DNA from 3 places in the Dysgonomonas sp. ZJ709 genome. Region 2 is predicted to be linked to each of the others. Evidence: riboswitches for the same ligand, from Rfam matches in the RefSeq annotation. Region 2 holds a riboswitch; each other region holds the start of a gene.
The links. Region 2 has a riboswitch for cobalamin ahead of G7Y56_RS11765 (TonB-dependent receptor). Riboswitches for the same ligand answer to the same signal wherever they lie in the genome.

Region 1: another riboswitch for cobalamin. It lies ahead of G7Y56_RS08495 (DUF5074 domain-containing protein); the one in region 2 lies ahead of G7Y56_RS11765 (TonB-dependent receptor).
Region 3: another riboswitch for cobalamin. It lies ahead of G7Y56_RS03320 (TonB-dependent receptor domain-containing protein); the one in region 2 lies ahead of G7Y56_RS11765 (TonB-dependent receptor).

The regions. Positions count from the first base shown of each region.
Region 1 is NZ_JAAKEM010000009.1:100,866-112,037, forward strand. Features, by position in the region: gene htpG (molecular chaperone HtpG) at 1-1,719, shown strand, start outside; gene G7Y56_RS08495 (DUF5074 domain-containing protein) at 1,823-3,226, opposite strand; cobalamin riboswitch at 3,372-3,633, opposite strand; gene G7Y56_RS08500 (glycosyltransferase family 4 protein) at 3,691-4,761, opposite strand; gene G7Y56_RS08505 (PhzF family phenazine biosynthesis protein) at 4,774-5,667, opposite strand; gene G7Y56_RS08510 (PepSY domain-containing protein) at 5,771-6,934, opposite strand; gene G7Y56_RS08515 (TonB-dependent siderophore receptor) at 6,943-9,306, opposite strand; gene G7Y56_RS08520 (YebC/PmpR family DNA-binding transcriptional regulator) at 9,519-10,244, shown strand; gene G7Y56_RS08525 (DUF5103 domain-containing protein) at 10,335-11,172, shown strand, end outside.
Region 2 is NZ_JAAKEM010000016.1:25,700-36,871, forward strand. Features, by position in the region: gene G7Y56_RS11760 (cob(I)yrinic acid a,c-diamide adenosyltransferase) at 1-286, shown strand, start outside; gene G7Y56_RS11765 (TonB-dependent receptor) at 324-2,507, opposite strand; cobalamin riboswitch at 2,565-2,823, opposite strand; gene G7Y56_RS11770 (DUF1080 domain-containing protein) at 3,027-4,301, shown strand; gene G7Y56_RS11775 (gamma-glutamyl-gamma-aminobutyrate hydrolase family protein) at 4,383-6,233, opposite strand; gene G7Y56_RS11780 (dicarboxylate/amino acid:cation symporter) at 6,251-7,501, opposite strand; gene pflA (pyruvate formate-lyase-activating protein) at 7,578-8,300, opposite strand; gene pflB (formate C-acetyltransferase) at 8,370-10,598, opposite strand.
Region 3 is NZ_JAAKEM010000002.1:246,614-257,785, reverse strand. Features, by position in the region: gene G7Y56_RS03335 (hypothetical protein) at 5-1,456, opposite strand; gene G7Y56_RS03330 (hypothetical protein) at 1,874-2,941, shown strand; gene G7Y56_RS03325 (mechanosensitive ion channel family protein) at 3,014-4,312, opposite strand; cobalamin riboswitch at 4,592-4,797, shown strand; gene G7Y56_RS03320 (TonB-dependent receptor domain-containing protein) at 4,935-6,980, shown strand; gene G7Y56_RS03315 (DUF5074 domain-containing protein) at 6,977-8,113, shown strand; gene G7Y56_RS03310 (PKD domain-containing protein) at 8,149-9,108, shown strand; gene G7Y56_RS03305 (hypothetical protein) at 9,391-10,689, opposite strand; gene G7Y56_RS03300 (OmpA family protein) at 11,121-11,172, opposite strand, start outside.

The DNA.
Region 1 (11,172 bases), on a different contig from region 2:
GGAGATATCACTGTACGTGTAAGCATTGATAAAGAGAAAGGTACACTCACTATATCGGATAAAGGTATAGGAATGAATGCCGAAGAAATTGAAAAATATATCAATCAGATAGCTTTCTCTTCTGCAAATGAGTTTCTCGATAAATATAAAAATGACGCGAATTCTATCATCGGACACTTCGGGTTAGGTTTCTATTCTTCATTTATGGTATCACAAAAGGTAGAAATCGTTACTAAATCATTCAGGGAAGATTCTCAGGCTGTTAAATGGAGCTGCGACGGTTCTCCTGAATATACATTGGAGAATGTAGAAAAAGCTGAAAGAGGTACCGACATTATCTTATATATAGATGATGAGAACAAGAACTTTCTTGAAGAAGGTGAAATCAGTCGTTTATTAAAGAAATATTGTCACTTCTTACCTATACCTGTTGCTTTTGGTAAAAAAACAGAATGGAAAGATGGCAAATCGGTAGAAACCGAAGAAGACAACATAATCAATGACACGAATCCAATCTGGACACGTAAACCTGCAGACCTGAAAGACGAAGATTATAAAAAATTCTATCAGGATCTATACCCGATGTCTGACGAACCGATGTTCTGGATTCACCTGAATGTCGATTATCCGTTCAAACTGACAGGTATCTTATATTTTCCTCAAATAAAGAGCAATGTAGATCTCAACAAAAATAAGATACAATTATACAGCAATCAGGTATTCGTAACCGATTCGGTAGAAGGAATCGTTCCTGAGTTCTTAACACTGATGCATGGTGTTATCGATTCTCCGGATATTCCGTTGAATGTATCCCGTTCATATCTGCAAAGCGATCAGAATGTGAAAAAGATATCTAATCACATCACAAAGAAGGTAGCTGACAGATTAGAGGAAATATTCAAAAACGATCGCACCCAATTTGAAGCAAAATGGGATAGCTTGAAAGTATTTATCGAATATGGCATGCTGACTGACGAGAAATTCTACGATCGTGCTCAAAAATTCTGTCTACTAAAAAATACAGATGGAAAAGCATTTACGTTCGAAGAATATAAGACACTTATATCTGCCGATCAAACAGATAAAGAAGGTAATCTGATATATTTGTATGCAAGTAATAAAGACGAGCAATATACCTATATTAACAATGCTACCGAAAAGGGATATGATGTAATTTTATTCGATGGGCAGCTAGATGTACACATGGCCGGACTACTTGAACAAAAATTCGAGAAAAGCCGCTTCGTGCGTGTAGATAGCGATACAGCTGACAATCTTATTGCAAAGGAAGACGCAGTAGAGGTTAATCTCACCGATAAACAAAAAGAAGAATTGAGCGAAACATTCACTTCTCAACTTCCTAAAATTGAGAAAACAGAGTTTACAATCGATTATAAAGCATTAGGTGAAAAAGCGCAGCCAATACAAATCACTCAAAACGAGTTTATGCGTCGTATGAGAGAGATGTCTGCTATGCAAACCGGAATGTCGTTCTATGGTGAAATGCCTAATAATTACAATTTGGTATTGAATACCGAACATCCACTGATCAAAAAGGTTATGGCAGATGTAGAGGGCAAAGAAAAAGATGCTGTAACGGCTTATGCAGCTGAAAGCAAAACCGTACGTCAACTTATCGATTTGGCTCTATTATCGAATGGCATGCTGAAAGGTGAAGCTCTGAACAATTTCATCAAGAGAAGCACTGATATGATCTAAATAAATTAAGTAAAGTAGTGAATCCGAAAAGGGCTTAAATCAAGAGAGGCTGTTCCACCACGAACAGCCTCTCTCTTTTACCTATACACAAATAAAACAAGCGTCAATTTCTGACATCTATTCTTATATCTTTTTCTACGATCTTGCCATTTGAATTTGCTTGTAGTTTAATAACCATCTTTCCGGTCTTAGCCGAAGATTTCAGGGTCAGCATATTTTTTTGCAATTCATATTGAGCAATATCACCCTCAGCAGACGAAGTAAGCAGACTCTTAATTATAGATGATGATGCGTTATCGGCATCTATAATTACTTCATTCAGATCAATTGTCTTTTCTTCGTTAGGCTTCAACACGATTTGATTAGTCAATATAGCAGGAGCGTTTACGTCTTTAAAGAATGGCATAGCCGGAAACCAATAGTAATCGGTATTATCTGCACCTCCTTTTACGTTTATCGTTTTACTCAATGCTCCTTGAGGTGTCAATAACTGTACTACATTTATATCATTACCCCATACACCTGTTGTCATTGACAAAACTATATTGTCGGTTAAAGGATCTACTCTTAATCCTGCACCATAAAAAAGAAGCTGGTCACCATTATCATGCTTACCCAGCGTATAAAATGCTGAATTAAGCGATTTACTATTTATATCATATTTAGCAACTTTATTCCCATCTTTCCAATACAAAACATTTTGTTGAGTACTGGCACAAAAACTCCCTACATTCCAAGAATATTCGATATGGGTATCTGAAAACGAAACTTCTGTCGTTGCTTCAAATGTATATGGATTTATCTTAATCAGTTTACTGGTAGCACCAGCCCAAATATTTCCGTCCTTGCTTTGTGCAACTGAATTTATTGTATTGTCTTTTATAACTTTTTCTACTTTATCAGTTGAAGTATCTATAACATAAATACCTTCCGAGATAACAGCTGCAAATACATATTTACCTGCAAGACACATATTAACAACTTCGCCGGAAATACCAGCAATAGTTGTACCTACTTTCAACTGCTCAATATCAAAGAGGCTAATTCCACTATTAGTAGATATATAGCCTTTCTTACTATTCACCCCTACAAAAGAGCGTGCCGCATTGTCGCTCCCTGCAATATTTTCAATAGCCGCCTTCTTCTTCAATGTTTTAGCATCTGCTACTACAAGCCTATTTCCGCCAAACGATACTATATAAACATTATCACCATAAATTGTTGCAAATTGCCCTGTTTTACCTAGAGTCTCTCCCGAATTTGCAGCAGCATACGCGCGATAAGATATAGCTCCGTCATTATTGAAGAAACTTAAACTGGCATTATCTGTAGTAAAATTACCCTCATTCAAAATATAAAAACCATCGGCAGCCATAGTAGCCGGAGCTTTATCATTTTCTATTACAACCGTTTCATCAGAATTTGTTACATCGTCGTCATCAGAACATGATGCGAATGTAAAAGTCAAAGCAAAAAATGCCACTAAACCTAAGTACTTTCTTTTCATTATAATTATCAGTTTATTTAGTATAATACTAATCCAGACTAAAGTTGAATAGTCTTAACAGAAGAAATGAAATGATAATCAAAATGTATAAATACAAACGTGCAACCATGTGCATTTGATCTCAAGACTTTATTCCTCGAAAGTCTGAATATTTATTTTGTCTGGCAGGTCTCCTGACTTGTTCTCATTTTGAACGGCCTTCCCATCATATCAGTTGTCAGTCATCAGTTATCAACCAAATTGTTGTTTACTGTTCACTGCTTACTGTTTCTAACAGTGGCGAGGGTAATGTCAAAATGTTGTTCGTTAGAACTTACAGTAGCGGGTCTGTTCAGGATTTTCACCTGATTCCCTTTTAATCAGATAATCCGAAATGAATTATCCAAACCAAATACGTTTACAAAAATATATATTATTTAAGAGATAACAAGTAAATGTGCAAAATATTTACAATCTTCAATATATTATACAATCTGTTTAATTAAATTTTCCATCTTCTCAATGGCACTTTCCCAACTAAAACGTTGAATGTAATTATTACCCCTATGCGCCAATGAGATGCGCTCTTCATTATTATCGATCAAATAACAAATTCTTTCAGCCATCTGCTCTGCATTTTTCACCTCAACAAGTAAAGCCGTTTCTCCATCAATAGCAAATTCACGATGTCCGGCTATATCGGTACAAATTAATGCACATCCACAGAATAAAGCTTCGGCAGGTGTAAGTGGGAAACCTTCGGTAAAACTATTAGAAAGAAATATCGCATTACGATTATATATATCGCAAAGATTATCTGGCGCACGATAAAACTTGATCCAGTCGGGCAAACCTTCCGGCTGAGGGCACACACCGAATAGATAGGCTTGCAACTCAGGATATTTTTCTTTCACAAGCATTAATGCTTTCAGACCATATTCAGACCCTTTTATTTCTTGTATAGAATAGGTCATCGCAACTGTTGCAAGCGTTCGCTCTTCTATTTTATCTTTTACAAAAAACTCTTTATTATTGACAGCATTATATATTAATGCAACAGGCTTAGATGTATGCTGCTCTACAATCTCTTTAAGGTAAGAGGCTACAACAACATTTGTTGTATCAGGCATATCGTACGAAGCATATAATAGGTCTTCATGCCCTGTCCAGTTTTCAAAACCTTGAATAAGATTTATCTTTTTACCTTTCGCCGCACCTAGCCTACCCATTTCTAAGACAGTAGACCACCATGTAGCAATTACAACATCTGCATCTACTACATATCTGTCATCTACTTGGGGAACATAAGACATCGTAATAGACGGATCGAAATTAAACCACTTGTCATTACGAAAGCCTTCTACCTTAGACAGAATATAACGAGCGACATAAGGCAAACGATATTCCATATACTGTGTACGGATAGGATATGTAAGATGAACCGAATATCCTTTCTTTGCTAATCGGTTGGCATATTCATACATTACCCGAAATCCACCTGCCGGACGGCGAGGTTTGAATGGTAGAATAAAATTTATCTTAGTCGATTTATTCACTACGTATTTATTTTACTTATCACTTGTATTAAGAAAATAAGTTCCTTCTATTTTCACAGAAGCACTGCCTCCAAAAAGAACTTTTCTTTCACTCATTTTTAATTTAACTACATTATAAGCGTTTTGTTCTCCGTTTTGTTCAATAGAAATAGGTTCTCTGTTCCATAGATTATGCTTAAGCATATAGTAACCCATAGCAGAATTGCCCGATCCTGTGGCTACATCTTCCAGATAACCAAATTTAGGAGCAAACACACGAGTTCTTATCTTATTATTCTCATTAGTTACATCTGTAGTAAAAACAAGTATAATGTCAATCTCATTTGTTATACAGAAAGCTTTCAATGTTTCTTCATCTGGATTTAAGGCTAATATATTATCCAGATTGGTAATCGGTATTATAAGAGTTCTTAAGCCGGCATTAATAAAATTAATAGGATATTGCTTATCAAGCATATTTTGTATAACACCTAAATTCTCGGAGATTTCTTCTGCTGCAACTGTCACCGATAAATACTCGGGGTTTGGAGCTGTTATGAAAACTGCATCTAAAGATTGAAGCTCGTTATAAACTACTAAACTGCCTTTTTTTGTATTTATTTTTATTTCGGGTAGTTGTTTGAGCTGTTCATCCGTTTTTAATAAATGGTACATACACGCAATTGTACCATGTCCGCAAAAATCGACTTCGCATTCCGACGAGTAATATCTCAAATTACACGAAGAGCTATCAACCATAGCACAGTAAATAACTTCGGACACAAAGCCTTTATGCTCCTTAGCTATATTCTGCATATCAGATTCAGATAAAATCTGATCCTTTTCAAGATATATGCATGCAGCAGGATTCCCATTAGACTCTCCGGCAATAAAAGCATCTAGTTTCAGATATCTAAGTTTTTCCATCTTATTGTTTTCAAGCTATGTGTAGATATTTTCGTATAAAAGAAAAAGCAAATATAATTCATATTAATTATATCTGCTTTTTATCGGTAGAAAGTTTATATATCTATTTCTTCCCCTTCTTTGATTTCTTTCTTTTCTTATGCCAAATGATGTATCCGGTGACCGGCAAACTGGCAATACCTAAGCTTGCAAGAAAAACGACTATCTTACCCGGTAGTCCGCCAATAGCTCCAACATGAATATCGTAGGTCATACGATAAAGCTTATCACCGGCAGACGAATCTTCGTAAGCAGTGCCATAGATACCACCACCTTCGAGTTCTTCCAGCGTGTTCTGATCGAAGAAACGAAAATGTCTTTTGTAATATGTATCATCATTCGCCGGATTGAAGCAAATGCGATAAGCATCCGCTTTCTTGTTAGGGAAATCGAACATAAATGTACCTTGCTCTCCTATCGGATACTCTTGCTTCACCTGATCCCATAGTCGATCATCCAAGTTGAGAGTCGAGGCTGTCAATGTCGTATCAGACAAAGCCGGTTTCCATTGTTTCAGTTCTTCTCCACCCGAGATAACAGTATAATAAGAATTTGCGAACCATTTGAAGCTCCATGTCAGACCGGTTATAGATATTATAAGGGCGATCAGTGCCACATAGAATCCTATAACTTTATGCAAATCGTAATTGAGCTTATATGAATTTGATTTCCGCTTGATCGTAAGAATAGATTTCAACGATTTTCTATTCCATCTTTTAGGTATCCAAAGTACGATTCCCGAAATAGTTACAATAACAAATACCAGAACCGACCAGCCTACAATAGGACGTCCAATATCGTAAGGCAACCACAGACTACGATGTCCTGCAAGAATGATTCTGAAAAAATCGCCTTTCAATGTCTGCTTATAAATGTAATCTCCCGAGTAAGGATTCAACATTAATATTGTATATCCATCCTCGTAATGATTATACGCAAGCGTGGCAGCCTTATCCCTCTTGCCATAGGCTACGCCATAGATAACATTGGCGCTATCGGCCGCCACTGCATATACATACTGGTTAGCTTTTTCTTTTAGCTCCGAGGGTGACAAAAACGGTCTATCTTGTATCTCCACATATTGCGATTGTTGAAAAATGCTTCGTAATTCTAATTGAAAAACGTAAATACATCCTGTGACAGCTACAATGAATATTACAAGTGACGAAAGTGCCCCGAGCCAAAGATGCAACCAGTAAGCTATTTTTCTAAATGATAGTTTTTTCATTTCAACGATCAGAAATTATAGGTAATACCCATTCTGAAGTTACGTTTAGGCTCGGACTGCCAATAATATACATTACCCGACACAGAACCACTGTATAAATATCTATCGAAGACATTAAATACATTCAATCCTATTATCAAATTTCCTTTGCGCCAACCTGCAACCGCATCAAACTTATAATAATCAGGTAAACCCGACTTGCCATCGACAAGCCCTCCCCATGTACTACGATCGAGCATCGAGGTTTGACCTCCACCAATATTGAAGCCTTTAAGAATACCTTCTGAAAACTGATATTTCAACCATATATTGAAAAGATGCTTAGCATGTCCTGGTAAACGCATACCAACAGGTCGTTTTTCGTTTATCGATTTTGTCACTTTATAATCGGTATAAGCATAGTTAGCAACAACGCTCAACCCCTTAACGATTTCACCCATCATGTCGAATTCTACCCCTTGAGCTTTCGATTGACCAACTTGAATAAGGTAAGTTTCATCTCCTTTGTTATCAGGGTCAGAAGTTGTTTCATTATTTTTCATTATTTGATATACCGAAAGACTTGTATTCCATCGACCACCAAACCACATACGTTTCAAACCTAATTCCCAATTACTACCGGTTATCGGTTTCACTTTATCTCCGCCACGAAGCAATCCCATTTGCGGACTGAAAGTTTGATCGAAAAGAGCATACACTGACGAGTTTTTATCCATAGAGAAACTAAGACCGACACGGGGTGAGAAATGTTTCTCATCAGTCACAGTAGTTCCATACGAATCATCTTTCACAAATGTATAACGACCGGCAAGAGTTAATCTTAGTCTTTCGTCAAAGAAACCTAATTCGTCTTGCACATACAATCCTGTATACGATTGCGAAATTTGAGTAGTATTAGCTCTCTCTTTCATACTTCGGGTTCTGTCGAATTGAGGATATCCCCAATATGGATTACCCGATTTACGATTTGTGTCATAAATATTATATGTACCAACTGAATCCAATGCATGAGTTTGGCTCCAGTCTCCCCAAAAATGTTTATCACCAATATCCAAACCTCCTAATATACGATGGTTGACGGCTCCCGTTTTCACTTCTCCATTTACGAAGACCTGACCAAACTTCATCTCATTAATAGCATCACCTATACTTACGGTTCTGATCATATCACCATTGCTTGCCACAGATCCATACCACATAGAACTACCCTCTTTATTATAATTGAAGTATGCAGCCTGAGCGGTCAACTTCCAGTTTTTACTCAACTCATGTTGAAGATTAAGGATAAGACTATGATCCTTTATAACTGTGGGTTCTAGCCCTGGCTCTAATATTGAGTAATCGTATGGAAGATCGGCATATCCATTCGGAGAGAAACTGTAAAACGATCCTGTATTAGAAGACTCCATGTATTGGTAAGCGTATTCTGCTGTCAACTTCGTTTTATCATCTATATCGTATGTAATAACCGGAGCAACACTATATCTCTTATTGAATTCATATTGTCTGATCGAATTCATCGTTTGTCCCATCAGGTTTAAACGATATAATAGTTTACCTTCTTTATCCATTACACCATCTAGGTCTAATGTAGCACGATACAGATCGTTGCTACCGAACATAAACGAAGCTTGTCCTCTTCTCTGTCCTGTGGGTTTCTTCATTACCACATTATAAATACCACTAGGTTCACCGTTCGACATCATAAAGCCGGCTGGTCCTTTTACAAATTCGATACGTTCTACAAAGCTCATATCCTCCGTTAGAGGCCCCCAGTTGGAAGTAACATTCATACCTTCGCGAAACGCAGCAGCACGGCTACCACGCATGTTTACGCGCGTATATGAATCGCCCCAGTGCTCAAGACGGGTTACCCCGCTGACATTACGGGTAATACCGTCACTCATACTGGTTATTTGCTGATCGAGCATTATATCGCTATTGATAACTTGTATGTTCTGAGGAATCTGAATCAATGGTTCATTGAGACGAATAGAACCCGATATACGTTGAGTGGTATATCTGTGAGCTTGAGCCGAGACAACAACCTCGCCCAAATTCTGAGCAGATTCTTCCAATATAATTACCGGAACATCCGTTACCTCCGTATTTGAACGGACAGCTACATCGATTGTCCTTGTTTTATAATTGAGTAAAGAAACTGTCAATTTATAATTACCGGGATTTATATTTTTGATCATAAATACACCTAAAGAGTCGGTTATGCTACCACTCTGGGTACCAACTATATGAACAGCTACATATTCGAGATTTTCACCGTCCGAACTTTTTACTGATCCCCGAATATCTTTGGCCTGACAAAAAACAGTAATACAGCACAGAATAAGTAGCAAAATGCTATTTTTTTTCATTGTTAAGATTGTTTTTATTGAATTTATTTTTACGTTGGTAAAACGACGCAAAGGAAAAGAAAGATCAACACTGCGGCAATCCCTAAATATTGCTATATTCACTAATAAAAATCATTATAATTAGTGAGTGCATTCTTTTTAGCGGTATATGAATATTTTTTATAATTTTGCATACAGAAAATTTATTACCGTACATATATATAGAAAAACCTATGGGAAGAGCTTTTGAATATCGCAAAGCAACTAAGATGAAACGCTGGGGCAATATGGCTCGTGTGTTCACTAAACTTGGTAAACAAATTACAATAGCAACTAAAGAGGCTGGTCCTGAACCTGATACAAATCCTCGTCTTCGTGTATTGATGCAACAAGCGAAGAAAGAGAATATGCCGAAGGAAAATGTGGAGCGCGCCATAAAGAAAGCTACAGCCAAAGACGGAGCCGACTACAAAGAAGTTCTATATGAGGGATATGGCCCTTATGGTATTGCTATTGCCGTGGAAACTGCTACCGACAATCCAACCCGTACTGTTGCCAACATACGCAGCTACTTCAATAGACTTGGTGGTTCGCTAGGAACATCGGGCAGCCTTGAATTCTTGTTCGATCATAAATGTGTTTTCAAAATAGCACCCAAAGAAGGTGTTTCGCTCGAAGATCTGGAACTGGAACTTATCGATTATGGTGTAGATGAAATAGAAAACGACGACGAGGATATCATTCTTTACGGAGAATTCAAGTCGTATTCTGATATTCAAAAATATCTTGAAGAAAATGAATTTGAAATTCATAGTGCAGAATTCGAACGCATCCCGAATGATCTGAAAGAGCTTAATAAGGAACAACAAGAGCAAATACAGAAACTTCTCGACAAATTTGAAAATGACGAAGATGTTCAGAATGTATTCCACAATATGAAAGAAGATATAGAGGAATAATAACTCTGTTAAATTATATAACTAAAACTGCAAGAATTACACCTTGCAGTTTTTTTTATTACATTTGCGTATACCCATTTCTATATCCCCATGAATAGATTCAAACTTACTGTCATCTTTCTATTGACCTGTATTACAGCATGGTCGCAAGCTTATAGAACACTAGCTATATCGCCCGAAATACATACTATCGAGGTGAATATAAATGGCGATTGGAATAGAGAGCCTATCATGAAGCTAAACAGCAATGAATATGTCCATATTGGGTTTGACCGGATTTCGGAAAATTCGTTTCACAGACTTAGATACCGCATTACACACTGTGATGCCAATTGGAAAAAATCGAAAGAACTATCCGATATAGAATATCTCGATGGATTTAACGATAATCCGATAGAAGATGACGCTCCATCTATAAATACGACAATGATATATACACATTTCAATCTGGATATTCCAAATAGAGATGTGAAATTGAGGTTTGCAGGAAATTATGCAGTAGAGGTATACGAAGAAGATAATCCTGATAACATACTGCTAATGGCATGTTTTTCGGTACTCGACACAAAGGTAAATGTCGGTTATGTGATATCGACAAATACAGATATAGATTCAAATAAGGAACACCAGCAATTAGGAATCACCGTCAATTTTCCCAATCTAAGTATTCGGGAGCCACTGTCTGAACTAAAAGTATTCGTTCAACAGAATAACAGAATAGATAATGAACGACAATTGACCAAACCAAGCTTTATAAATACCAGTAGAATGATCTATGAGCACAGTCGTGATCTCATATTTGAAGCAGGAAACGAATATCGCCGATTCGAAACCGGTAGTTACAGAGCTAATGGCATGAATGTTGCGCATATCAAATACGACAAGCCTTATTATTCGATGTATATAGCTACTGACAATGTACGGGCAA
Region 2 (11,172 bases):
GGGGCAAATCGATAACCTGACGAATAAAATGGGTCAAAATTCTCACTTTATTCTTCCGGGTGGCAATTTGGTTTCTGCACATCTGCAATTAGCGCGAACCATTGCCCGCCGGGCAGAACGCAGGTTGTGGACACTGAATAAAACAGATGAAGTATCTCCTGTTATATTACAATTTGTAAATCGCTTATCTGATTTATTTTTTGTTATGGCACGCTTCGAGATGAATCAGCAAGGAGATGTGGAGGAGCGATGGAAAGATTTTTTATATAAAAAGAAAAGAGACTGAATAATGCATTCAGTCTCTTTTTCTATTTGTATATATTTTACTTACTAAACTTTATTGCTAAACTTACAAAGAATGTACGCCCGGGAGATAGTGTAGCGTAGCTACTTCCATAAGGTCTGTCATCTACAAAATTAAATAAGTTCTCAACACCAAAGCCAGGTTCAAGCACAACACCATTCATACTTTTGAATGTATGGTTTGTCGATAAATTCCATAATTGATATGTACGTGCCCATTCGTTAGAAAAATATCTTTTACTTTGCAGACGTCCGTTAAAATTGAAGTTTGATCTGAATAATCCCCAATCTTTAGCATAGTTTACATTTACATTTCCTGTATGACGGCTTATACGTTGAAGATCTTCTCCTGTTTCCAGATTCTTAGCTCTCACATAAGCATATCCCCCACCTGCTGTAAGGCCTGCGCCAATGTAATAGTTGAACGATACATCGAATCCTCTGATACGTGCTTTATCCCTGTTCACATATTGGTCTCTTTTAGGAAAACCGTTTTCTACATCTTCGGGCAATGGTGTAACACTTTCTTTTTCAATAATGTTTTTAACTTCATTAATGTAGCCGTTTATCGATGCGGTAAATTTACCACTGATATATTCGGTACCAATCGAGTAATAGTTCGAAGTTTCAGGTTTTAAGTCCAGATTTCCTACAGTAACAGTTTCTTTTGTGCCATATGACTCATAGTAAAGCTGTTTTAAATCGGGAACTCTGAATCCTGCTGCATACGATGCCCTGAAATTTACGTTATCGAGCGTATACATTGCTGACAATTTAGGTGTTAATTTACTATTGAATGTTTCGTGATATACATATCTGATACCCGGTACAAACTGTAATTTATTATTCAGCAATCTTATTTCGTCCTGTGCATAGATAGCTGATGTATAAACATCTTTCGATCCGTCTCTTACATCAGTTTCATTTTTCAGGTAATCGATTCTATATTCGGTACCGACTGAAATTTTATTATATTGTCCGGCATTAAATACACCTTTCAGATTGGCATTATAGTATTTTTGACGACGAACAAATACTTCATCTCCGGCTACGACTCCGGTTTTCGTATTATCAGCTATATATACTTGCGAATAATCAAAGTTGTCTGTATTCAAATCCAATGAGATAACACCTTCATTTTTGAGAAGATATTTACCACCCAAACCGATCGAATAATCTTCGTATAGCATATTATATGCTGATACACTTGGTACGCGTATATATTTTTTATCATAAAGACTACCTTCCACATACACGCTTAATTGTTTTGTTGGAGCAACAGAAAGCTTCTGACTTAATATATCGGAGTAAAAGCGCATGGATGCTTGCGCTTCGGTATCCACGAGTTCGCCTGTTTTACTGTCTACTGTTTTCGAGTTTAATTGCCATCCATCTGATTGATTCCGTTGGTATGCCGTAGAAGATGAAAATATTCCCAGATTCAAATCTACATTTATACCTTGAGTAAACTGTCCATATTCCGAATAACGTGTATTACTCGATGCGAAAATTTTCTCTTTACGCTTGTCGGTAATAATGTTTACTACACCGGCTATGGCTTCCGAGCCATAAAGAGACGATGCAGCACCTTTAAGTATTTCGATACGTTTCACATTATTCATATTGATACGTGAGAGGTCGATATTTCCACTTACATCACCTGCAAGCCTTCTACCATCTATCAATATAAGAATATACCTATTGCTTAAACCGTTTAGCTGCATATATGTACCCATAGCATTTGGGCTGAATGTAAAGGATGAATTAAGAGCAATCATTGCATTCTCAAAAGTAGGAATATTCACATTTCTTAATTCCTTCTGCGATATTACTTCTATTGCAACAGGCGATTCTTGCAAACGGCGATGTGTTCCTGTCCCTGTAACAACAACTTCATTGAGATTTAGAAATGATTTTACTAATGTAAGTACAATATCTTCTTTCGAGCCATTTACATCTAGACGAGTAGCTTCGAAGTCCATACGACTAGCTCTTAGAGTGTAGTCCCCATTCGGGACATTGTTCAGTTCGAAAAAACCATTTGCATTGGTAACTGTTCCAATTGTCGTTTTTTCGAGGCGTACTGTAGCATTTGCAATTGGACGGTCAGTTTCGTCGACTACCCTCCCTTTTAATGTGATTTGTGCACATAAAACATTAACAAAACAGCACAACAATGCTGTAAAAAATACTTTCTTCTTCATTGAGAATAAATAGAATAAGATGTTAATAACTTATACTCTTGACCCCGAGAGTACATAAATTAATGTATTTTGCCTGGCAGGTTTCCTGACTTACTCCATTTTGAGCGCCTTCCCATCATATCAGTCATCAGCCATCAGTTATCAACGAAATTGTTGTTTACTGTTTACTGTTCACTGTTTCTGACAGTGGCAAGAGGGTTGCTCAAAACTTAACAAGAGTTTCACAGTAGCGGGCACTGTTTCGGATTCTAACCGAATTCCCTTTTAATACAAAAGATGGATATCTTTTTGTATCACCTAAGCAGATGCAAAGGTAGGATTTTTATACTTTTTATAACATATATTAAAGAAAATAGATGTCTATTATAATATCATAAATTAAATCTATATCGTATAATTTCTAATCACTAAAATAAATATTTTTAAAATTGTAATTTTTCTTATATATTTACAATTTAAATCTATAATTAAAAACACCATAAAATAATTCTTCTCTATTATCAACTTAAATATAACAACATGAAATTAACTATCAAGAGTATAATGATGTCTGCGACAGCCTCATTAATGCTATTCAGTTCTTGCTCAAGTACTGAGCCCAACACCCTAACCGCTGAAGAAGCAGCTGACGGTTGGGTTTTATTATTCGATGGCAAGACGATGGACGGCTGGCGCGATTACAACGACTCCGTACTAACCGAACCATGGCATGTAGTAGACGGCTGCATCCAAGCCAAAGGTGACGGAAGTGATGCCAGCGGTTACATCGTCAGTGAAAAACAATACGAAAATTTCGAACTATCGTGGGACTGGAAGCTATCTAAAGGCGGAAACAGCGGTATGCTATACCATGTAGTAGAGCGTCCACAATTTGCAGTACCTTATGTCACAGGACCTGAATACCAACTGATAGACACCCCTAACTTTCCCGAACCACTCGAAGACTGGCAAAAACTAGGCGTAGACTATGCCATGCATTTACCAGACACAACATTGATGAAAGTAAATCCCTACGGAGAATGGAATAACTCGAAAATCATATTTGATAACGGTCATGTGGAACATTGGCTGAACGGCGTGAAAATATTAGAATTCGAAGCATGGACAGACGATTGGTTCGACCGTAAAAACAGTGGTAAATGGGCACATGCTCCTGAATATGGTTTAGCAAAAAAAGGCGTATTCTGCTTACAAGACCATGGTTACCCGGCATCTTTCCGCAATATAAAAGTAAAAGAACTTCCACGCAAATCGAAAGAAGTATCACTCTTTAATGGAGTCGATCTCAAAGGCTGGGAAAAATACGGCACAGAACTATGGTACGTGAAAGACGGATTATTAGTATGTGAGAGCGGTCCCGACAAACAATACGGTTATCTGGCTACCCGCGAGTATTATGATGACTTCGACCTATCAGTAGAATTCAAACAAGAAGCAGACGGAAACTCAGGCGTATTTATTCGATCATTCATCGAAGAAGACGTAAAAGTAAACGGATGGCAAGTAGAAGTAGCACCAAAAGGTCACGACACAGGCGGCATCTATGAATCTTATGGTCGAGGCTGGTTAATCCAAATACCAGACGAAAAAGAAACCATTCTCAAAGAAGGAGAATGGAATACACTTCGCATCAAAGCCGTTGGAGACAATGTAACAACATGGTTGAATGGCCAAGAGATGGTTAACTTCGATGATGCTAAGATTGGAGCAGGCCAAGGCCGTATCGCCCTACAGATTCACGATGGTGGCGGTATAAAAGTATTATGGAGAAATCTAAATGTCAAAACATTGTAATATATAACTGTAATAACATATAATAAAGGCTGCATAGATTGATCTATGCAGCCTTTATGTTTTATATAAATTATATACAGATTACTTAGTAGCTGAAGATTGTACTTTATCAAGAACACGTAAGTAATTACCGCCCCATATTTTAGCTATATCGTCTTCTGAATATCCTTTTTCTATTAGCTTTACAGTAATGTTGATTAAATCGTTCGCCCCTGAGCAGCCTATTACGCCTCCACCACCATCGAAATCGGAGCCGATACCTACATGGTCTATACCTGCTACTTTAGCGATATGGTCGATGTGATCGATAACATCTGTCAGACTCGCTTTTTTAGGGTCTTTATTTACAAACATGTCTACAATTGCAACTTGTACTACTCCACCATTCTTAGCAATGGCACGCAGTTGATCGTCAGTCAGATTTCTGTCTTTATTACATAATGCCCGAGCCGACGAATGAGTTGCTACAACTGGCTGAGAAGATAGTTTTATTACATCCCAGAAAGTGCTTTCTCCCGAATGAGAGAGATCGATAATCATTCCCAAGCTGTTCATCTCGCGTATCACATCTTCACCAAATGGACTTAACCCCTTCCACTCTTGGGTAGATGCAGCATTCGATGTATCGCAAATATCATTGTCCTTATTGTGACACAAGGTCATATAACCGACGCCCATTTTCTTGTAGCGAGCCAGATTACTAATATCTTTACCTATGCCATAACCATTCTCCACACCGATAAATACAGCTTTCTTACCTTCTCCTTTCAATCTGATAAGATCGTCTTTTGTGTATGCAATATCACACTTATCTTTGTTCATGCCCACTTGCTTATGTACCCCTTCTATCAAGCCTGTGATATAGTCGACAGCCTTTTGCGAAGAAGCTTTATCTCGTTCACCTTGTCTTATATAAGCAGCCATATAGACACCATCCAGTTTGCCTTCTTCCATTTTAGGTAGGTTTACCTGATTAGTATCTCTGTTAGCAATATTAAAACCCGTTTTCTTAAATTCTAAAGGCGTATCTGTATGCGTATCAACAGATAGAATACGTTGATGTATTTCTTTCGCCTGACGATAAATATTAGCTTCTTTTACCATAAATTTAAATATTTCGAGCATCGTCTTATCGCCACCCATTACATGAGCTTCGGGATGCCATTGGATTGCTAAAATAGGTCTGTTGGGATAAGCTTCGATTCCTTCTATGACACCATCTGTAGCGGTTGCAACGGCTTTAAATCCGGGTGCTACATCTTTTACGGCCTGATGATGGAACGAGTTTACAAACAATTCTGTTCTATCATCCACAATAGTAGCTAATTGCGAACCGGGAGCGACTGATACATAATGTGTTCCTATTTCACGAGCTTCGGTTTGTGAATGTTTTATACTCTTATTTTCGTACTGAGAAGGAATATCCTGAATGAGTGTACCTCCGAATGCCACATTGATTAATTGTTCGCCACGGCAAATGCCAAGCACGGGTACATTACGATCTGTTGCAAATTTAAGTAGCATCAGCTCATATTCATCTCGCAAAGTATCTGTATCTAACGTTTCTGTATTAGGTTCTTCGTTGTAATATGCAGGATTAACATCACCACCACCCGAAAGAACAAGCCCATCGATACGTTTTACGATATCTAATAGTGTAGCAGCATCTGTTGTTACTGGTATGATAATAGGAATACCACCTGCTTTTACAATAGATTCTGTATAAGCTGTTGCAATCCGCGAAGCATTGTTATTACTGTAACTAGCCGAAACGCCTATATAAGGGGCATGATATGTTCGATGATTTGTAGCAGCAGAATCTGTTACATGAAATATTTTTTTCAAGCTCAGAGCATCATTTGATTCCTGTGCGTTTATCGATCCGCTAGCGAATAGAGAGCAGAGGATAGTGCTAAATAAAAACTTTTTCATATTATGTTATCTTTATTTTAATCAACATTTTCAGTAGCAATTTGTTTAACCCAATCTTTACCCTCCGATAAGCGGGTTACTAATAACGAACATACTACGTTTCCGGTAGAATTGAGTAAAGTTGCAGGAATATCTACAATAGTGGCTATGATTAATAATGTACCTGCCAGTTCGGGTGAAAATCCGAAGATAGAGCAGATCAGTAACTCGCCTGTCATTCCGCCACTTGGGATAGCACCAACAACAGCACCGACAAGCAAAGCTACTCCTATTATCATAAACATATTGGATGATACCATAGACTCCTGTCCGAAGATAGTAAGTAGAAAAATAATCTTAATGATAGCTGACATTACCGAACCGTCTTTGTGCATATTTGTTCCTAATGGAATTACTGTCTCAGCTATATTAACAGGAACGCCCATCCGTTTAGATGCTTCTATATTGACAGGTATACAAGCGGCGCTCGATGATGTTGCTATGGCTGTCAACGAAGGGGTCAGCATATTTTTCCAAAATGAAACAAATCCTTTTTTACCCCCTGCCAGAAGTACATAAATTGAGTTTACACCGAAAAAGATAATGCATGTAAGTATAAGATATAAAAGGAAAACATGCAGATAACCATTTAGTATCTGTTCGCCGAGCCTCCCTACTGTATTGGCAAAATAACAGCCAAGGCCGATAGGTGCGGCATACATTATCATGTTCATCATTTTTAAGATGACATTGGTCACAGCATTCAGCAAATCGGCTACCTGTTTACCCTTGTCTCCCGAAAAAGCTGTTGCCATTCCAAAAAGAATAGAGAATATAATAAGCGGTAGAAGGTTTGCTTTAGTAAGTAAATGAGTGAAATCGGATACGGTAAATGTTTTTACGAATATCTCGCCCGATGTCAGTTGATTTACTTGTAGCTGGTGTACGGTATTTGCTAAGAAATCGGATTTATCTATTCCTTCCAGCGGATTGTAGAATAGGGTGAAAATATATGCGACTACAGCAGCTACAAGAGCTGTTGCCATAAATACGAAAATAATATTACGTATCACTTTCCCTACCATGTTCGACTGCTTCATATTACAAATGGCAGACGATACACTGAAAAATACTAATGGGACAATAAGTGCAAATATGAGGTTAAGGAATACATCCCCTACAGGTTTTACTATTGTTGCTCCTTCGCCGAAAATAACACCACTGATACCTCCTATTAAAATACCTCCTATCAGGCAAATGGTGAAAGCGTAATTCTTTAGAATATTCATCTATATAAGTTAACTATTTTTCCAACTGTAAAACTACACTTTCTTTTTCAAACAAGTTGTTTGTCAGACTCTATATTTAGCTTACAGGAAGATGGTACGACTTGAAAATATCCTCTGCGTGTTTTATTTCTTCATTTGTTGGCGATTGGATATCTTTCAATTGATATTGTTTCCCTATTTGTTCCCATTTGTGAATACCCATCTGGTGAAAAGGGAGTATATCTATTCTTTCTATATTGTCGAACTGAGAAACATATTTAGCCCAATCGTGAAGGTCTTTCTCGTCATCTGTAAATTGTGGAACGAGCACATAGCGTAACCACACAGGCTTTTTTATTTCATGCAAATACTCTGTGAAATTCAATGTAGGTTCAAGAGGTCTTGCGGTGAGATCATTATACTTGTCGGGATTTATGTGTTTTATATCAAGCAAAACAAGGTCTGTATATTGTAATACTTCCTTTATCTTATCATTCAGCAGATAGCCAGAAGTATCTATAGCTGTATGTATACCTTGTTTTTTGCATAATTCAAAAAACTCCAGTATAAAGTCCGGTTGTAGTAGTGGTTCTCCGCCCGATATTGTTACACCGCCATTCTTTATAAAACTTTTTACTTTCGATACTTCTTGAAAAGCATCTTCAGGACTTATCTCATATTTATAATCATTCATCTTCCAAGTGTCCGGGTTGTGGCAATAAAGACAACGCAGAGGACAGCCTTGCATGAAGAATACAAAGCGGATGCCCGGACCATCTTTTGTTCCGAAGGATTCATAAGAATGAATATAGCCTTTCATTACATATCTTTTATAAATAAACAGAGAGGACATATAATATGTTCCTCTCTGTTCAATTTTTTTTTATTATCAGAACGATGCTGTGATGGTTCTGTTGATAACGTCTAACTGCTGCTCCCTTGTTAGCTTGATAAAGTTTACAGCATAACCCGAAACTCGTATTGTTAATTGAGGGTATTTCTCAGGATGATCCATTGCATCGATCAATAAATTACGATCGAATACATTTATATTCAAATGCTGCCCGGTCTGTAAGAAGTACCCATCCATCAAGCCTACCAGATTCGATTTCCTTTCTTCGGTACTCTTACCCAATGTACCGGGTGTAATAGCGAATGTATAAGAAATACCATCGTTGGCATCCTCGAACGGAAGTTTAGCAACGGATGATAAAGAAGCGATAGCACCTCTCGTATCACGTCCGTGCATAGGATTGGCTCCCGGACCAAATGGTTCACCCGAACGGCGACCGTCAGGCGTGTTACCTGTTTTCTTGCCATACACTACATTAGATGTGATAGTAAGTACCGACTGTGTAGGAATAGCGTTCTTGTACATCTTGTGCGTACGAATCTTATTCATAAACAGTTCGACAATATCTACTGCAAACTTGTCTGTATTATCATCGTTGTTGCCGAATGGAACATAAGAACCTTCTACAACATAATCGACGGCATCACCGTTTTCGTCACGTATCACACGCACCTTTCCATATTTGATAGCAGCAAAAGAATCGGCTACAATAGAGATTCCCGCAATACCAAAAGCTTGTGTACGTCGAACATCGACATCGTGCAGAGCCATTTCCAGAGCTTCATAAGAATATTTGTCATGCATATAGTGAATAATATTCAGTGCTTTAACATAGGTTTCGGCAAGCCAGTCGAGAAGCTTATCAAATTTTGTCCATACTTCATCAAAATCGAGATAATCACCTGTTACTTTTTCAAATATCTCAGGGGTTACCTGTACTTTTGTTTTCTCATCTTTGCCACCATTAATAGTGTATAATAATGCTTTGGGTAGATTGGCTCTTGCACCGAAAAATTGCATTTGCTTACCAATATCCATTGGTGAAACACAACAAGCAATACCATAGTCATCACCGAGCTGCACTCTCATCAAATCGTCATTCTCATATTGTAGCGAAGATGTATCAATAGATACCTTTGCACAATATTTTTTCCAAGTCTCGGGTAAATCCTGACTCCAAAGAACAGTGAGATTTGGTTCGGGAGAAGGTCCAAGATTATATAATGTATGTAGAAGGCGATAACTGTTTTTAGTCACCATGCTTTTACCCGACATTGTCATCCCTCCTATCGACTCTGTTACCCAAACCGGATCGCCAGAGAATAATTCATCGTATTCGGGGGTGCGAAGGAAACGGACAATACGCAGTTTCATTACGAAATGATCCATTAGCTCCTGTGCTTGTTCTTCTGTAAGAATACCACTCTTAATATCTCTTTCTATATAGATATCCAGAAATGTAGATACCCTACCCAAACTCATTGCAGCGCCATTCTGGTCTTTAATTGCACCTAAATATCCGAAGTATGTCCATTGAATAGCTTCTTGAGCAGTTCGGGCAGGTTGGGAAATATCAAATCCATAAGAGGCAGCCATACGCTTCAAAGCTTTGAGTGCTTCTATTTGTGAACTCAATTCTTCGCGCAAACGGATAAGGTCGTCAGTCATTTCAGTCGGATCACATTCCTCAAATCTGATTTGACGCTCTGTCAATAGCCTATCAACACCATAGAGAGCCACACGGCGGTAATCACCGATAATACGTCCTCTACCATACGCATCGGGAAGCCCTGTTATAATTGCATTGCTCCTAGCCTTACGTATACTATCGGTGTAAGCTGCAAATACGCCTTCGTTGTGGGTTCTCCTGTATTTGGAGAATATCTCAGATACAGTGTCGTCTATTTTATAACCGTATTCGGCTAAACTTTGTTTTACCATGCGCAGACCACCGTTTGGAAAAATGGCACGCTTAAGGGGTTTGTCTGTTTGGATACCTACTATTTTTTCAAGGTCTTTATCAATATAACCTGCCCCATAAGCATCTATTTGAGATGGTATACGGGTTTCGGCATCATAAACTCCTTTGGCTTTTTCTATAAGAAACATTTCGCTCAATAGTTTCCATAGTTTATTAGTAGCATCGGTAGGTGCTGAAAGGAAATTTTCGTCACCGGTATATTCTGTATAATTCTCTAATATAAAATTGTTTACATCGATATCTTTCTTCCATCGTGTACCATTAAAACCAGTATATGAATCCATATCTATAGAGTGTTTGTATAAATGTTGTACAAAAGTATATAACTGGGCGTTCATATACAATCTTGTCGAAAGATTATAACAATCGTTGAGTATAATTAACCGGTAGATAATTGTATTTTCTAAAATATATTTGCCATTCACTAGCAACAACAAAACACATGTATTGAAAGGTAGCAGAATAAAATTTCAAATAATGAAAATAGTAAAGGGTATTTTAGTTTTTGTTTTACAAAATGAAAATTAAAGCTTTTGCATAGAAGATTTGAACCGAAATTAGAGTAAAAATATCACTGAAAAAGGGTTCGTTTTGAGCGCTTTTAATATAATTTTGAAGTGGAAAAATACTATATACAATCGTTCAAATAAAAAGAACTTTGTATTTGTCAAATACTATGATAACACAAATAAAAATATCACAAGGTTAAGCATCTTTATCAAATTAAAATTTGATAATTCTGTGAAAGTTTGTGTAAGGTGGGAAAGAGTCTGCGAAGTGATTTTGCGGACTCTTATTTTTTCTATAATTAGAGAATATCTATATTTGCAATTCTGTCTCTAATCTATAAATTATAGT
Region 3 (11,172 bases), on a different contig from region 2:
TGAATCAGAGTAACTTCAGAATAACAAAGTCGTCATTTTCGACAAAAAGACTATAATTATTCCTCAGTATCTGGGTAAATTCGGGATTAGCGTATTCTTTTCCTTCGAACAAGCTTTTCCTATCTTTTGGCAGCATAACATACGGAGGAGGGGTCGATCGCATCATTTGGTTAATTTCATGAAATACACTCTCATCGTGCAATCCATGCCATTCCTGCAAAGCGAAATATTTATGATTAGCACTTATATCAGCCAATACATAAAAATTCACATCTACCATATAATAATAAATTTTATCCCTGTCTTCTTCGGGTATTTGATCTATAAGTGCATACACATGCTTTTTATAATTAGCGGCTTCCAGTTTAAAGCTCTCCCCTTCTTTTATTATATAATACGCAGAACGAGACAACAATCCGAGAAATGCTATAGCAGCCAATAGCAACCCTCCCTTAATCAACTTATCGTTATCAATAGAATTCAAGATAAGTAAACATCCGAAAACAAAAGCTGGACAAATAAGTATGAAGTAATGAGTGAAAGCGTAACCAATATTTATAGTAATGAAACTAAAAAAGAAAAGAAGAGTAGTGAATATGAAAATTTTATAATCCTTCTCCTTCCGATAATGTAGGATTGAACCGATAACGAGCACTATCAATACAACTACATTTACCCAAAATGCTTCACCTTCAAATGACAAGAATGAATTTACGTATCTAAAATTAAATATAAAGTTGGCATACATCAAATCGTACAACGCACCGTGATAACTAAAATAGACGATATAGAGAAGGCTCAGAGGCAATTGCCCTAAACAGAAGAACAAGATTAATTTCTTTAGAAAAACGTAGTCCCGATCTATGATTGTCGAAATAAATATAAAGACGCAGATAGCAACAATAGCTCCTGCATTATTCATGCGCATCCAAAAAAGAAAAGAAAAGCATATACCCAATAAAAAGCCATCCATCACCGAGATTTCTTTGGTTTTAAAATAGTACTTGCAAACAAGAAATAATGAGATAAAAAGTGGGATTAAGCTAAATTCTTCTGTCGTATTCCCTCTGCTTATAATTCGAGATGAGAAAATAAGGAAGATCAAACACAACAGTATTTTCCGTTTATTATCGACCAGTAAACCAGCAATCTTACTTATAAATACGAGTACAAAAAATAAATTCAGCACTTCGAGTAGAAATATGCCCAGTCTACCGGGAGCTAAAATCTGTCCGAACGCTTCGAGCAAGATGAAAGAAGGGCCTTTATGATCGAAGAAATCAACATATGGAACTTTCCCTTCTAAAAACATTTTACCCATTGCCATAAATATAGAGCTGTCTCCAAAATATTTAAATGTTAAAGGAGAAGATACATCGCAGTTGAAAAGGATAAAAACGAATGCCAACAAAAAGAGGAAAGGGGTGTAAACTATATATTGCTTTCTGAGTTCCATTATTTATGTTTTATATTTTGCTGTAGCTTGGTCGTAAAATGGCTGATAACAGGCTAATAAGCCATCCAACAAATCGCGGCACAAATGTACACTTTCGCTGATATATAACAAATTATTTAATTGTAAATCTTTTGGAAACAACATCCTGATGACAATATACTATTTGAGCATCAAACAAAGGTGTCGAATCCGATTAATAATAAATTTGATTCTTCTCATCAGCCCCATTACTTCCAAAATATGAATTTCACAATACATAGATATTCTTTTTTAATATCTAAAAAAACAATAAAATAGAAATGAACATCCACCCGTGATAAACTTAATCACAATAAAGGTGTTTTTAATTAAGACACTTCAATTATTACAATCACAACATATATATAATTTAATATTCACTATTAAACCAGAATTTCCATGAATAACATTTTAAAAGAAATTAAAGATCTTAGAGGCAAAATGTGTGTCAGTATAATTTTAAATACTCATCACACCCATCCGGATAGCCAAAAAGATGCAATTCTGTTGAGTAATTTACAAAAAGAGGCTATTGATAGGCTTTCTCTTGAACCCGACAAAAAAGCAGCAAAAAAAATTATCGACCAGTTGAAAGAACTGGTAGAAGAAATAGACCATCGCCACAACACGGAGAGTCTGGTATTATTTGTAAATGAAGACATTGCAAAATACACTCGTTTGCCTATTGCGGTAAACAACCGGGTGATTATAGACGAGTCTTTTGCTACCAGAGATTTAATAAGGTCACTGCATACCCAGCAGGCATACTACACTTTAGTATTGGGCCAAGACCGTGCCAGACTGATAGAAGCAGCAAACGGAAGAGTAACCGAAGAACTGGGTAGGCCATTCCCCATCATCAATTATTCGTTGTTTACCACAAACGCCACAGCAGGGTCTAATGCAACGAGAGTCGGGAATTATCAGAAAGAATTTTTCAGTAGAGTAGATAAAGCTCTATGGGCAATATGGAGAGAGAATCCATTACCTATAGTTATATCGGCTGACGAAAAAAACACGGCTTACTTTAAGAATATTTCCGAACATACTGAATTTATTATCGGAACACACAATGATAGCTTTGACAAATCGGCCCAGCATATAATAGATGCGAATAAGTATATTGTAGAAGAATATACACATAAAAACAATGAGAAACGATTATCAGAACTTAAAGAAGCTTTGAATACGGGAAAATTTCTGGTAGATATCAACGATATATGGAGTGCGATAGAACAAGGTAAGGGAAAAACTTTATTTGTTCAGAATGGGTATTACCAATCTGCCGAAATAATAGATGGTAAAATACATCCGGTAAGTACTAGTGATGCTTCCAGAGAAAGTATAATTGATGATATTATTGACGAAATGGTAGAAATAAATGCCGATTTTGGAGGTGATACTGTATTTATATCTGATGGTGGATTAGAGAAGTTTAAAGGGTTAGCTCTTATCACCCGCTATTAATGTAGATACTCCGAAAGAAATAAAAAAGTAGAGGACTCAGGTATAAAATCTGAGTCCTTTTTTATAATATCTTCATGTATTTATCCGATTCGGATCAATTCTCATATGGTGCAAATCTTTACTTGAAGGATTTTGAAAAAGAACAATATCAAATAAGGGAGCACTGGAAATCACATATTCCATTACAGAACGATGGATCACATCATAGCCACTAGCCGTTTTTTGACGAGAGAATGCATAAATTTCAATACCAATACCATTAGCTGTAATTTCGTTCATATACCTGACAAATAGCATTAGCTCATCATTAATTTGAGGATGCTTACGCAGAAATAACTCGAGATAAGCTCTGAATAAAGCTAAATTAGTCAGGGTTTCTCTCGATGAGCTTTCCCGAGCTAAAGAAAGAATTGCTTCAAAATTATTTGCCATAGCAGGATTACCCGACAGAATAGCAAGAAAGTCGTCACTTACGAGCTTTACAGACTCGACACTCACATAAAATGAACGGACAAAAAGTCTCCCCGGTCCCAACTCCATACGACGCCAGTTTGTGAATGAATCGGTTACCATCGTGTAAATAGGTATCATAGTAACCGAGTTATCCCAGTTCTGCACCTTTACCGAACTAAGATTTATATCTACAATAACTCCGTCTGCATTCTTTGATGGCATCTCGATCCAATCTCCGAGGCGTATCATATCCTGAAACGAAAGCTGTATGGAGGCTACAAAGCCTAAAATTGTATCTCTGAAAATCAATGAAATAAAAGCTGCTGTAGCTCCAAAACCAACAAATAGATTCGATGGGTTTTTATCTGCAATTATTGAGACAATAAGAATTGCACCTATAATCCCCAATATAATTTTAATAATTTGAATATAACCCTTGAGTGATGTTTGCTGTGTCTTGGGGTGAATCTTGAAGAATAACTCCCACGCATTCAAAAGTGAAGATAATACTAATAAGACCCAGAATACCACTACAATTTTAGAAATCGCAAACTCAAACCGCATCCAACTTTCTGAGAATCCCGAAAATAGAACTCCGGAACTAAAAAAGACAACAATAATCGCAGCAAGTACAATCAGACGGTTAAAAAATTTCTTCTGAACCAATACATTGTATATTTTGGATCTCATGTTGGACTCCTCTTTCCGTCTAAAAACAGAGGATAGCTTTGAGGTTATAATGTTCAATAACCATATAATAACGATTAGGGATATAAATGCAACAGTGAAAACAATAACATTAGACACTTTGATACTGACTCCAATACCTGATAATGCATCATGGAGATACTGTAGTATCCAGAATTTAGATGAGCTGGTTACACTCTCTGTTGCTATATGAGGAATTATGACATACATAAAATATGGGTTAAATATTATAACTTTAAACAACGATTATAAGCAAAGCCACCCTTTATATTATGGAATTGCCGTATAAGTATCCAGACATCACAAATTCGTAGATTCACTACATATTACAACATTTGCTATCTCATATTGTTCTACGAGCAATGCCGTGGGGGATTCTAATATGTTTTCACATAATCTTCTATATATCAAAACGAATTGAGGGTGAGTAGTAGTGGGCTTCAATGCATTTTTCTCTAAATTACCAACGCATATCGATTTAATACCCTATCTTTGTACCAACATTTTGGTGTTACAAATCCGTATTTATCGGACAAGTAATGAAAAGGGAATCAGGTGAAAATCCTGAACAGACCCGCTGCTGTAAGCTCTACTATGTTTTGAATGGACAAAATCCACTGTCGTAATTAATAAGATGGGAAGGATATTCAAAACAAGAGTAAGTCAGAAGACCTGCCAGAATATTTATATTTAAAGCTTTCGAGGTATGAGGCTGGAGAATATTATCAGAAGTAGTAAGATACTTACGATTCTTTTCTGCAAATATTGCATGCGCAATTATTCCAATCCACATCAAGAGAAAGCTATTTTGATCAATTATTCAAACTAGCGAATGTTTAAAAACATAATACGATTTCTATCCATCTGTTTACTTTACTGTTGCACAACATCCCTTTATGCACAAGGTCTGTTAGACAGCATACAGCAGATGAAAGAAGTCATCGTCATTGCTAAACCCTTTCAAGAAGTGATTCCGACACAACGATTATCAGGTACTAAGCTACAACAGCTAAGCAACCACACCGTCTCGGATGCGCTTCGCTATTTTGCAGGTATACAGATAAAAGATTATGGTGGTATAGGTGGTATCAAGACAGTCAATGTACGCAATATGGGTACGCATCATGTCGGCGTATTTTATGATGGAATACAATTGGGCAATGCACAAAACGGAGTAGTCGATTTAGGTCGTTTCTCCCTCGACGATATGGAAGAGTTATCACTGTATAACGGACAAAAAAGCGAAACATTTCAGTCGGCAAGAGACTTTGGGTCGGCAGCATCTATCTATCTGCGAACTAAAAAACCGAAATTTGAAAAAGATAAGAAAACAAATCTCCTCGTAAGATATAAAGCCGGATCGATACAACTTATCAATCCCTCTGTTCGTTGGGAACAGAAACTCAGCAGTAAATTGAGTATGAATTTAAGTTCAGAATACATCAAATCGGATGGGAAGTATAAATTCAGATACAAACGGGTGAATACAGACGGGTCTATTGCTTACGACACAACCGCCACCCGTAAGAATAGCGACATAGAAGCTCTCCGTATCGAAGGAGGCTTATATGGAGTAGTTGCCGATGGCTATTGGGAATCGAAAATATACTATTATGATTCGGAACGAGGACTGCCCGGAGCAATAGTCAACAATGTATTTTATAATGGTGACAGGTTATGGGATAAAAACTTCTTTGCCCAATCGAGTTATAACAAAGATTTCACTCCTAAATACAAATTCCAACTCAAAGGTAAGTTTGCATACGATTATACACATTATCTATCGAACGACACCACTTTGTTTATGGGGGAGGTTGTCAATGACAGAATATCGTTCAATAATACGTACTATCAGCAAGAGGTTTACTTGTCGGCTATCAATATGTATTCGCCGACTTCGTGGTGGGATATATCCCTATCTACAGATTTCCAATGGAACAAACTGAACGCAACGATGAGCAATTACGATAATTTCGCTTACCCGAAACGCACCACAACACTTGTTGCTTTAGCCAGTTCGGTAAAAGTAAATAAGGTAAAAGCACAGGCCAGTTTGTTAGGTTCATTTGTGCAAGAATCTGTAAGAAACGGCAAGGCATCTCCCAATAAATCTGAAATAACACCTGCGATAGTGGTCGGCTACAAGCCTTTCGAAAAGCATGACTTCAATCTACGTGCATTCTACAAACGTGTATTCAGAATGCCGACTTTCAACGATTTATATTATGCCGAAATAGGTTATAGCGATCTGAAGCCGGAATACACCAATCAATATAATATTGGATTCAGTTACAATAAACAATTTAAAAAAAGTAATCTGGACGCTTTCACTTTACAAGTGGATGCCTATTATCTCGATATCGAAAATAAAATCATCGCATCGCCCACAAACAGCAATTTCAGATGGATGATGACCAATATGGGAAAAGTAGAAAATAAAGGTCTGGATGTAGTAGCCAATTTACAAGGACATATAGGTAAAGTAAGTTTAAGTACAAACCTCACCTACTCGTATTCCAAGGCGCAGGATTTCACAAAAACCGAACCTCGTTTATCATCGTATGGCGACCAGATTCCCTATACACCATGGCATAGCGGTTCGGCAATTCTTAACGCAGGATATGAATCATGGAATATGAATTATAGTTTTATATACGTAGGTGAACGTTATGATGGTGGAATAAACAACATTAAACGCAATCATATACAGCCATGGTATACCCACGATATGTCAGTACAGAAAACATTCAATTTCAAAAGTTACAGAGTAAAAAGTTCCATAGAAGTAAATAATGCATTGAACCAATACTACGACGTAGTATTAAATTTCCCGATGCCCGGCCGCAATTTCAGATTTATTTTAAGTATCGAAATATGAAACAGCTTTATAATATAGCATATATCTTTTCTTTTATCTGTATCCTGCTATCAACTTCGTGCAGAGATGACGAAATGGTTTATCTGTCGGAACAAGAACAGATAACACCACCGGTCAGCAATAGTAAGATGATGGGCTTCTATCTCCTCAACGAAGGAAATATGGGGATGAATAAAGCTACAATCGATTACTTCGAATACCCGACCGGACTATATTATCGCGACATATATTCAGAAAACAACCCGGGTGTAGTCAAAGAATTGGGTGATGTAGGCAACGACCTGCAAGTATATGGAAATAAACTATATGCAGTAATCAACAATTCGAACAAGATCGAAATAATGGATGCGAGATCTGCCAAACGAATCACCGAAATAACTGTTCCCAACTGTCGTTATTTAGCTTTTCACGCAGGGAAAGCCTACGTTAGTTCGTATGCTGCAAATATATCAGTCGATCCAAATGCGCAAATAAGCTTTGTTGCTGAGATAGACACTACAACACTCACTCTTACACGTAAGGTAAATGTAGGTTATCAACCCGAAGAGATGGTAGTTCATAATGGCAAACTATATGTAGCGAATTCGGGTGGCTATCGTGCTCCAAACTATGATAAGACTGTATCAGTAATAGATCTCAATACTTTTGAGGAGATAAAGAAGATAGATGTAGGTATTAATCTCCATCGCATGGTAATAGACAAACGAGGCTATATATATGTAAATTCGCGGGGCAATCTTTCGACTATTCCATCCAAACTCTATGTGATAGATAGTAAAACCGATGCTGTTACAGATGAATTGGATATACCAGTCACCAATATGCGTTTATCGGGCGACTCTCTCTATTTCTTTAATGCTCCGGATAACAAGAATGCGACTTACAGTATTCTGGACACCCGATATAAGAAGATTGTTTCCAACAACTTTATTTCCGATGGCTCTGAAAGACAAATTATGCTGCCTTATGGATTAGGCATTAATCCTGACACAAAAGAAATATATCTGACTGATGTACAGAACTTCGTAGTTACAGGATACATATATTGTTTCACACCCGAAGGTAAACTAAAGTGGAAAACCCAAGCAGGAAACATTCCGGCGCATATTGCATTTGTCCCTAAAAATAGATAACAATCAACTATAATATTACTAAAATATCCATGATAATGAAAAAGAGAAATTTTCGATTAGCCTTAAAGGCATTTCTAATAACTGGTTTTGTTTTCGGATTTGCAGCATGCTCTTCTGATGATAATGATGGTGGCGAAGAGATCATCACATACAGCCCTTATATAACTAAAGTTTACGATTTTATGCCGGCCATTGGTCAGTTTGTAAATGAAGCTCCCAGATATGAAAACGGAGATACGAAAGAAAGGATGATAGCTAAAGCAGAAAAAGAAATCATCGGAATTAATGGCGGAATAGTGAGCCTCGGCGGATTTGGCGGATACATTGTTTTCGGATTCGACCATACAATCCAGAACGTACAAGGGAAAAAAGATTTCAGAGTGAAAGGCAACGCCATTTATTCTGCTACAAACCCAAACCCTAACGATCAGAGAAAAGGTGGAAGCTGCGAGCCGGGTATAATTATGGTTGCATACGATCTGAATAAAAATGGGAAACCAGATGATAACGAATGGTATGAAATAGCAGGAAGTGAATATAGTAAATCTGCCACGATAAAAGATTACGAAATAACTTATTACAGATCCGAAGAGAATGCACCCAGTAACAAATATATCAGATGGACCGACAACAAAGGTGGTTCGGGTTACAAGATAAAAGACTTGAATCACTCTCAAAGTTATTTCCCTGAATGGATTACCGAAGATGAAATTACGTTCAAGGGCACCCGTTTAGCAGATAATGCTGTCGACGAAAGTGGAGATGGCACATATTGGGTATCGTATGCCTACGATTGGGGTTATGCAGATAACCACCCGAATGACAATGATGCTTCTGCTATCGATATAGATTGGGCAGTGAATACAAAAGGCGAAAAGGTAAATCTTCCCGGCATCGATTTCATTAAAGTATATACTGCAATCAACCAGGAAGCAGGATGGACAGGAGAAATATCGACAGAAATTACAGGAGCAGAAGATCTACATATAAAATAGAAAGAGTTCGATAAGATATCCTTTCTACAAGTTGGGATGAAAGAGAGAAAAAGTTGTGCCCTCTTATAAAAATGAATGAGGTCAAAAGTCGAACTTTTGGCCTCATTCCAACACAACGTAGTTTTATAAATTAAGGTCGGCCGATAGTATGAGTATTTTATCTAAAACAATTGGTTTAGCAATAAAAAAGACAGACGACTTTATAGGTAAAAAATAAAACTTCAAACTCCGATACATTTCATCTGTACCTATCCGATGATGACACTAACGATATCTGATTTTTTAATTAACACCAGCTGGAGGCAGATCTCCTACTTTGGTAATTACGAAATGGGTGCTTCTCCCAATTAAAGTGCAACCCAGAGCTGTACAATTACCCGACTGCCCTCTGCCTAGTTGTATTGGCCAAGTCCTACCGGTTGGAATAAAAGCCGTACAAGTTATCGTTCCTCCATGATTTGATAAAGCTCCTTGAGTAAAAGCTGCCGTTGAGTGGATACGGGTATATTTGACTGGTGCATCTCCTCTAGCCCCATTCATATCGGGAAAATCGACTATATATGAAGCTAGAGTGCATCCAGAGCCATTGTGTTCGGCTTCGTACACAAGAGTCATTGTATACAGTCCTCCTCTTTTGAAAGTCACAGTATTAGTACCAGGGTTGAAGGAAATATCGTCTAACAGATTGTTTACTAACATCGCCATCGGAACTTTAGTACTTGCGCCGACGATCACTGTGCTTAAAAAATTTGGAATATTTGACTGTAGCTGAAATACGGCAGGTCTGGGTACCCCGAGATTATTTAATGAAGATTGCAATGTATTGTCAAAAGTGGATTGATTGATTAATTGACTCCATTTTGTCCCGTCCCAAGTATATAAATTATTGGCGTATACGGCTGTTGCTCCGCTTGACTCATTTGTCGTATTATAAACAATTAATCCGACTGCCGGAGACGTAATCGGCGAAGTACTATTGGTAGCTGTAAGTGTCACTCGGGGCGGAAGAAAACCCTTGTTGGCTGCATTGATTTCCAATGCTGCACTGGCATCGGGCGTTTCTGTGCCAATACCGATACTACCATTTGTAAAACCTAGTGTTTTGCTGTTGAGATTGACGGTGGTATTGACGGTCAAATCTCCTCCAAGATCGACTTTACCACTATTTAAAGTAGTACCACTGCCTGAGGAGAGTACTTGCATATCGCTACTTGTCGTATAGTACTTCCAAATAGTTCCATCCCAAATATAGATACCTTGTTTAAAAGGAGCTGCTGTGTTAAGGTTATATACCATTAGACCTGTATGTAATTCTTTCACCCTCGATGTAGAAGCATTGATCCATTCAGTATCGCCCGTAGAAATGAATGGTTCGAGCGTGGATGCGTTAAGCAATTTCACACGAGGCAATACAATCCCTCCTGTTTGCGAAGTGATGTTATCTGCTTTTGGCTCTTGATCTTTAATTTGCAAAAGAGCAGCTTGCACAGGACCAAATCCGCTACCGATAGTTACTTGTCCTGAAAGCGTGTAATTAAGTAGAAATACCGCTAATAGGATTAAATATACTTTCTTTTCCATAGTTTTTGAGTTTTATCGCTATTGAACATCAATAAAGTCTACACCTTCAAAATATAAATAAAGTGCAATTTTACTTTTTTACAAAGGTATAGGATTAACATATTGGGTTACAAATGGAAATGCATCAAGACCGTAAATGTATTTTCAGAACCGTAAAAAAGCCACTTCAATATCGTCAATTGAGGTGCATTATCATAAAAATTATTGATTGCTTTTGTTGGACGAAGTATTTCGATCGATTTAAGAAGAGTATTATTGAACGCGAGTTGGATATAAAACTTATTGAATAAAAAGCATGCGCATATCGCTTTTATTTCTTATCACAAAGAACACAAAATATAGAATAGAAAAGTAACGTCTATATTCAAAAATAAAAAGCCCCGATAGAAAATTCTATCGGGGCTTTTTATATAATCTAAACCAAGGTTATATTATTTACCTTCATGTGCGTCTTGAATCATCTTTTCGTTAGGTAAAATTAAA